Regions from separate parts of the Streptomyces sp. NPDC045998 genome, predicted to be linked through region 2. Evidence: riboswitches for the same ligand, from Rfam matches in the RefSeq annotation. Region 2 holds a riboswitch; the other holds the start of a gene.
What was found. Region 2 has a riboswitch for cyclic di-AMP ahead of AC07FJ_RS25705 (C40 family peptidase). Riboswitches for the same ligand answer to the same signal wherever they lie in the genome.
Positions count from the first base shown of each region.

Region 1: linked by a shared signal. The riboswitch ahead of AC07FJ_RS27465 (C40 family peptidase) and the one ahead of AC07FJ_RS25705 (C40 family peptidase) in region 2 are both predicted to bind cyclic di-AMP.

Region 1 is NZ_JBWKLJ010000010.1:153,020-156,389, reverse strand. It holds gene AC07FJ_RS27475 (C40 family peptidase) at 1-188, opposite strand, end outside; gene AC07FJ_RS27470 (hypothetical protein) at 573-926, shown strand; gene AC07FJ_RS27465 (C40 family peptidase) at 981-2,006, opposite strand; cyclic di-AMP (ydaO/yuaA leader) riboswitch at 2,005-2,161, opposite strand; gene pcrA (DNA helicase PcrA) at 2,360-3,370, shown strand, end outside.
Region 2 is NZ_JBWKLJ010000009.1:134,986-138,355, reverse strand. It holds gene AC07FJ_RS25710 (hypothetical protein) at 160-363, opposite strand; cyclic di-AMP (ydaO/yuaA leader) riboswitch at 1,024-1,186, shown strand; gene AC07FJ_RS25705 (C40 family peptidase) at 1,191-1,670, shown strand; gene AC07FJ_RS25700 (ATP-binding protein) at 1,740-2,171, opposite strand; gene AC07FJ_RS25695 (helix-turn-helix domain-containing protein) at 2,412-3,281, shown strand; gene AC07FJ_RS25690 (DUF397 domain-containing protein) at 3,302-3,370, shown strand, end outside.

The DNA.
Region 1 (3,370 bases), on a different contig from region 2:
TCGGTGGCCTCCTCGGCCTCCCGGTGCAGCCGGTCCACCTCGCTCCTGACCTGGGCGGGGGAGAGGCGGGGCTCCGCGTGCCCGGCGCCGCTGAGGGCGGTGGCGGTCGCCGCCCCGGCGAGTACGAAGCCGACGGCGGTGCGCCCGGCCACCCGCCCGGCAGCCCACCCGGCCGCAGCCGCGTTCAGGGAGCGCTGCCGGGGCTTGCGGTGCTTGCCGCGACCGCTGTCATGGCCGTGATCGCCGTGCTGCGGAGGTTCTGGTTCTGGGTGAGCTGCCACGAGGGCGGGTCACTTCCCTTCCCTGTCGCGTGTGGGTGGGGTGGCCGGCCGCCGCCCGGGAGTCGGAAGACGGCGGTGGGAGAACCGGCCACCTGGGGGAGGACGCTAAACCCGCCGGTCACGGTGGTGAGGGGGAGTGACCGCAATTGCCCGCAGGTGAGAGTTCGGGAACGGCTTCCGTCGGCGGCGACGCGCCTGGAATCTCTCATTCCGTATCAGCTGTGACCGAGGCGACGAATGAGGCAACCCTGCCCGGCGACCGGTGCTATGGCCCCGGTTAGGCTCCGGCCCATGGACGTACTCATCAATGTCTTCGTCGCGCTGCACATCATCGGTATCGGCGCCCTGCTGGGCGGCTTCCTGTCCCAGATGAAGGCGATGGGCGCGGGCACGGCGCGCTTCAGCCCCGGCATGCTGCACGGCGCGCTGACCATGCTGGTGACGGGTGTGGCCCTGGTCGGGCTCAACCAGGCCGACGACCAGACCGTGAACAACATCAAGATCGGCGTGAAGCTGGCGATCCTGGTCGTCATCCTCGGCCTGGTCTACGTCAAGCGGGACGAGGAGACGGTCGACAAGGCGCTGTTCGGCGCCGTCGGCGGCCTCACCGTCGCCAACATCTTCATCGCGACGCTCTGGACCTGAGGTGACCTGAGCGGCCCGCTTCCCACGGGCGGGCCGCCCCTCTCAGGCGGCCCCTCAGGCGGGGCGCACGCAGCCGTACAGCGGCATGGAGTGGACCGCGTCCTCGCGGACGTTCATCCCGGGACGCGGGGCGTGGATCATCACGCCGTCGCCCTGGTAGACGCCGACGTGGCTGATGTCGTCGTAGAAGAACACCAGGTCGCCGGGGCGCAGCTCGTCCATGGAGACGCGCGTGCCGACGCGGGCCTGCTCCCAGGTGGTCCGCGGCAGGTCGACGCCCGCCGCCTTCCAGGCCGCCTGGGTCAGGCCGGAGCAGTCGTACGAGCTCGGGCCGGCCGCGCCCCAGACGTACGGCTTGCCCAGCTGGGCGCGGGCGAAGGCCAGCACCTTGTCGGCTTCGGCCGCGGTGCGGTCGGGGCCGTGACCGGTTCCGCTCTCGGTCTCGCGGACTTCCGGCCCGTACACCGGGGCCTCCGTCCGCGTACCGGTCGGCGTCCCGGTCGGCGTCCCGGTCGGTGTCCCGCTCAGCGTCTCCGGCCGCGTCTCCTCCCGCGCCAGCAGGGCGCGCGCCTCCGCGAGCTTGCGCTGCACCGTCCGCTTGCCGGCGCGCAGCGCCTCGGGGGTCTTCGCGGGCTCGGCCCGCGGGGTCGGGGCCTCCGCCTTCCACGCCTCGGCGGCTTCGAGGGCCTCGGCGGCCTCGACGGCATCGTTGTCGGGCTTCGCGGTCGGCTCCGACTCGACGTGCGGGACGTGCGGGCTGGGCGGGGTGAGCTGGACGGGCGGGGCGGGCCGCACGGGCTGGGCCGGCGGGGCGGGCCGCACGGGCTGGGCGTACCGCTGCGCCTGCGTCATCGTCCCTCCGGCCTGCCGGTAGAGGTCGTCGACCTTCCTCTGCACCTCCTCCACCGTCGGCCGGCCCGGCGCGGCCTCGGCCGACTGGGCGGACAGCAGGGTCGTGACCGAGGCGATGGCGGCCGTCGTGACCCCGACGGCGGGGGAATTCGTACCGAACGAACCAAACGTACCGAGCGTGCGGGTGGTGCGGCTGCGCGGCTTGCGATGCGACGCCAAGGCCGGCATCTCCTTCCGTAGACCGCCTACCGGGTCAACCGGCGGGTTCGGGCGAACGGAAGGTGCCCTACGGCCTGCGGAAGCGGCCGATTCACCCCATGGTGCATGGTGGGTCCCCGGTTCCAACTCCCGTGCGGGGAGAGTGGATTCGGCGTGGGCGGTCCGATCGGCGTGGTTCGCCGATGAGGGAACGGTCCGCTTGTGCGGCACGCTAGCCAACGTGTGGTGGTGCTGTGAAGGATGATGTTCGATATGCCGGATACATTTTCGTGACCTTTACGCGACGCTTATGTGTCATCGCGCTCTGCGACGAAGTCTGTTCGGCCCCGGCTGTCGGTGGGGCGGCCTAGACTCGATAGGCGATGAGCAGCCTCTTTGACGACAGCTTCCTGGCGGACCTGCGGAACCACACCTCCGAGGAACCGCCGCCGCCCCCCGAGGACGCCGAGGGCCACGCCCCGGCCCCGGAGGAGGTCCCGCACGACCTCTTCGGGGACCGCTTCGACGTGCCCCCGGCCCGGGACGCGTACCACCGCGACGGCGCGCCGCGCACCGTCGTGGACCCCGCCGCGCTGCTGGAGGGGCTGAACGACCAGCAGCGCGCCGCCGTCGTCCACACCGGCTCGCCGCTGCTCATCGTGGCCGGTGCGGGCTCCGGCAAGACCCGGGTGCTCACCCACCGCATCGCCCACCTGCTGGCCACCCGGCACGTCCATCCGGGCCAGATACTGGCGATCACCTTCACCAACAAGGCCGCCGGCGAGATGAAGGAGCGCGTCGAGCAGCTCGTCGGCCCGCGCGCCAACGCCATGTGGGTGATGACCTTCCACAGCGCGTGCGTCCGCATCCTGCGCCGCGAGTCGAAGAGGCTCGGCTTCACGTCGTCCTTCTCGATCTACGACGCCGCCGACTCCAAGCGGCTCATGGCGCTGGTCTGCCGCGACCTGGACCTCGACCCGAAGAAGTTCCCGCCGAAGTCCTTCAGCGCCAAGATCTCCAACCTCAAGAACGAGCTGATCGACGAGGAGACCTTCGCCGACCAGGCCGCCGACGGTTTCGAGAAGACGCTCGCCGAGGCGTACCGGATGTACCAGGCACGGCTGCGCGAGGCCAACGCCCTGGACTTCGACGACATCATCATGACGACGGTCCACCTGCTCCAGGCGTTCCCGGACGTCGCCGAGCACTACCGCCGCCGCTTCCGCCACGTCCTCGTCGACGAGTACCAGGACACCAATCACGCCCAGTACACGCTCGTACGCGAGCTGGTGGGCACCGGTTATGAGGACCTGGACCCGGCCGAGCTGTGCGTCGTGGGTGACGCCGACCAGTCGATCTACGCCTTCCGCGGCGCCACCATCCGCAACATCCTC
Region 2 (3,370 bases):
CGGGCAGAAGTTTTTCCGGCACGTTAACTACGGCTTTGCCTGGCCATGGGACACGAGCGGCCGCCCACCGGGCCCGCAGCGCGGGTCGTATACGAGGTGCGGCCGCTCGCCGGGCGGTACGGGTGCGCCCGTGCCGCCCGGCGAGCCGCGGTGCCCGCCTCAGACGGCCAGGCAGCTCGCGCCCGGGACCTCCGAGGGCAGGGCGGGCGCGGCGGGGTCGACGATGGTGGTCAGGTCGGTCGCGCTGGTGGTGACGCAGTCGAGGACGGCGGTGGGGTCCGGCACCGCCACCGCCGAGGCGGTGGTGACGGTGGATCCGAGGAGTGCGATGGTTCCGAGGACGACGGCCGCGGTGCGACGCATACGGGTTCCCTCCCTGTGACGGGGTGACGGGGTCTGACTCGCCGGTTGGCTCGAGTCGGCCCCTGGCTACCCACCCCCACACCCCGGGTACGCGCCCGGTCACCCGCACGAGGACGAGGAAACGATCCCGCACGCCTCCGACCCCCGGAGCGGGGTTCAACCGGGCGCTCGCCGGGCGCACGGCCGCACCGCGGGAGCACTGCGTTCGACGCATGACCACGGGAGGGCGAGGCGCACACCCGGACGCTGGCGCGTGCGCCGTGAGTTCTCGATGGCGAATGTCTGGCTGCGCGGGTGACGCTCCCTCAGGAGCCCGCCTGATGAGGGATTTCGGCGTAGCACGGATGGGCGCAGAAGGGCCGAAGAGCCACCCTCGTTCGGCGTACGCAAACGAGGGAATTACGCACTGTACGAGTTGCGCCCATGGTGTACGCATCTGGCGGAACATCACCTTCCGCCGCTGGTCCACGGATCATCAACCAGCCGTCGCGTCGCACCAAAACGCCTCTGTCCACTCGAATGGATCAGTCGTGAGGAGCCTCACAAACTTCCGTTTCGGCTCGGAATTTCGCCCTGTCATGGGTCAAGATCCCTTCGACGACAAGCCCCCGCCGCCGCGGCGGGGCGGTCCGGGCGGACGCCGAGTCCTGCCGCCGTCCGGACGACTGGTCGACAGGAGTGGATCGGCAGGAGTGGAGGACCCAAGCAGTCCGGGGCGAGCGCACCATGGCCGCCCCTTGGGGTGAAGCCGCGTCAGCGGCCGGGCAACTTCGCCAGCCCGAACCCGACAGGTCATCCTTCACAGGCGGCTGACGAAGGGTTGCGCTATGACCGCGCAGATTCATGTCCCGTCTCTGCTGTCCCGAGCCGGTGCCGTCTCGGCACTGACGCTCGCCGCCGTCGGCGGCACCATGCTGGCGCCGGGCGCCGTCCCCCAGGCCGAGGCCGCCGCCGCGACGCACGCCACGAAGGCGCTGAACATCGCCGCGTCCAAGAAGGGCTCCCCGTACGCGTACGGGGCAGCGGGCCCCTCCCGGTTCGACTGCTCCGGCCTCACGCTCTACTCGTACAAGAAGGCCGGCAAGACGCTGCCGCGCACCGCGCAGCAGCAGTACAACAAGACCCGCCACATCTCCACGTCGCAGCGGCAGAAGGGTGACCTGGTCTTCTTCCACTCCGGTGGACGCGTCTACCACGTGGGCCTGTACGCCGGGGACAACAAGATCTGGCACTCACCGAAGTCGGGTTCGGTGGTCAAGCTCGACCGCATCTGGTCGAAGTCGGTCTACTACGGGCGCGTGCGCTGACACGAGAGCTCGTACGCCCCGTACCGCACGACCGGGCGGTACGGGGCCGCCGCCGTACCGGGCGCGTGCTCAGCCCCGGACGGGGACGGACCAGGGCAGGGCGATCCACACCGTCTTGCCGCCCTCACCGGTCGGAGTGACCGTCAGGCGGCCACCGCGTTCGGCGGTGAGCCAGCGGATGATGACCATGCCGCGGCCGTTGTCCTGCTGCACGGCCGCGGGCAGGCGCTGCGGCCACCGCGGGTGGCTGTCGGTGACACCGATGCGCAGCTGTTCGTCCCGTTCCAGCCGGATGTCCACCGTGAAGGTCGGTGACTGTCCGAAGGTGTGCTGGACGGCGTTGGTGGTGAGCTCGGAGACGATCAGCCGTACCGCGTCCGCCGTGTCGGACTCGGCCGGCAGGCCCCATTCGGTAAGAACGTCCGCCACGTATCTGCGGGCTGCGGAGACCGAGGCTGGATCGCTCGGCAGAGTGACGGATGCTTCCTGGTGGTCTGCCATGGCGACGCTGTCCCTTTCCCACCGGGGCCGGACTCCGACAGGGAGCGGATGTTGTGCGAGGACGGCCTCGGATTGCGCTTCGCGCCAGAGTGCCACTTATGTCGCCCCGGGTGGGGCCGATCCCCCAAGATATGCATATATCTGTCGCTCGAAGCGGTGAACCCTGCTACGCGAGAGCGGTTCCGGCGGGCAGACTGGCGGGTTGGTCCAGCGTTCCGGAGGGCGGGAGGTGGGGCTGTCGTGCGGGGCACGCGGCACGGTCCGGCGGTGCGGCGCCGCAAGCTCGGCGAGGAGTTGCGGCGGCTGCGCCTGAGAGCCGGGCTCACCAGCCGGGACGCGGCCCGGCTCGTCGGCTGGCACCAGTCGAAGGTCAGCCGGATCGAGACGGGTGCCAGCGGGGTGACGGGCGAGGACGTGTCACGGCTGCTCGACGCCTACGGCGTACGCGAACCGCGCCAGCGCGCGCTGCTGGAGGCCCTCTCCGGCGCGGCCGCGGACGGCGGCGGCACGGGCTGGTGGCACGCGTACCGGGGCGTGCTGCCGCCGCAGTACCAGGACTTCATCAGCCTGGAGTCGCAGGCGTGCGCGGCGCGCACACTCGAGACCTCGGTGGTGCCGGGCCTGCTGCAGACGGCCGACTACGCGCGGGCGGTGACGCGCGCGGCGCTGGACGGGCTGCCGGTGACGGCGGTCGACTCGCTGGTGGAGGTGCGGCTCGCCCGCCAGGAGGTGCTGTTCGGTGATCCGCCGCTGCGCCTGGAGGCGGTACTGGACGAGGCGGTGCTGCGGCGGCAGGTGGGCGGCCCGGGGGTGATGCGGGCGCAGCTGCGGCGGTTGCGGGAGTTGGCGGACCTGCCCCATGTGCGGCTCCAGGTGCTGCCGTTCGCGGTGGGCGGGTACGTCGGCCTCTCCGGGCCTTTCGTTATTTTCTCCTTCGCGAACATGTCTGATCTGGATGTGGTGGTTCTCGACCACTTGACGAGTAGCCTCTATCTCGAACGCACGGAAGACCTCGAGGCGTACAGCGCCGCGTTCCGCACCATGCAGGCGCACGCCCTGACGCCCGAGGAGTCGGAGGAACTCATCGCCGGGATCGGTGACGGCGCGTAGGGAGAGGCAAGGCACCCCACATGTCTGCTTACCTCGCACACCACGATGGCCCGCAGTGGCGGCGCAGCAGCCGCAGCGTGGGCATGAAC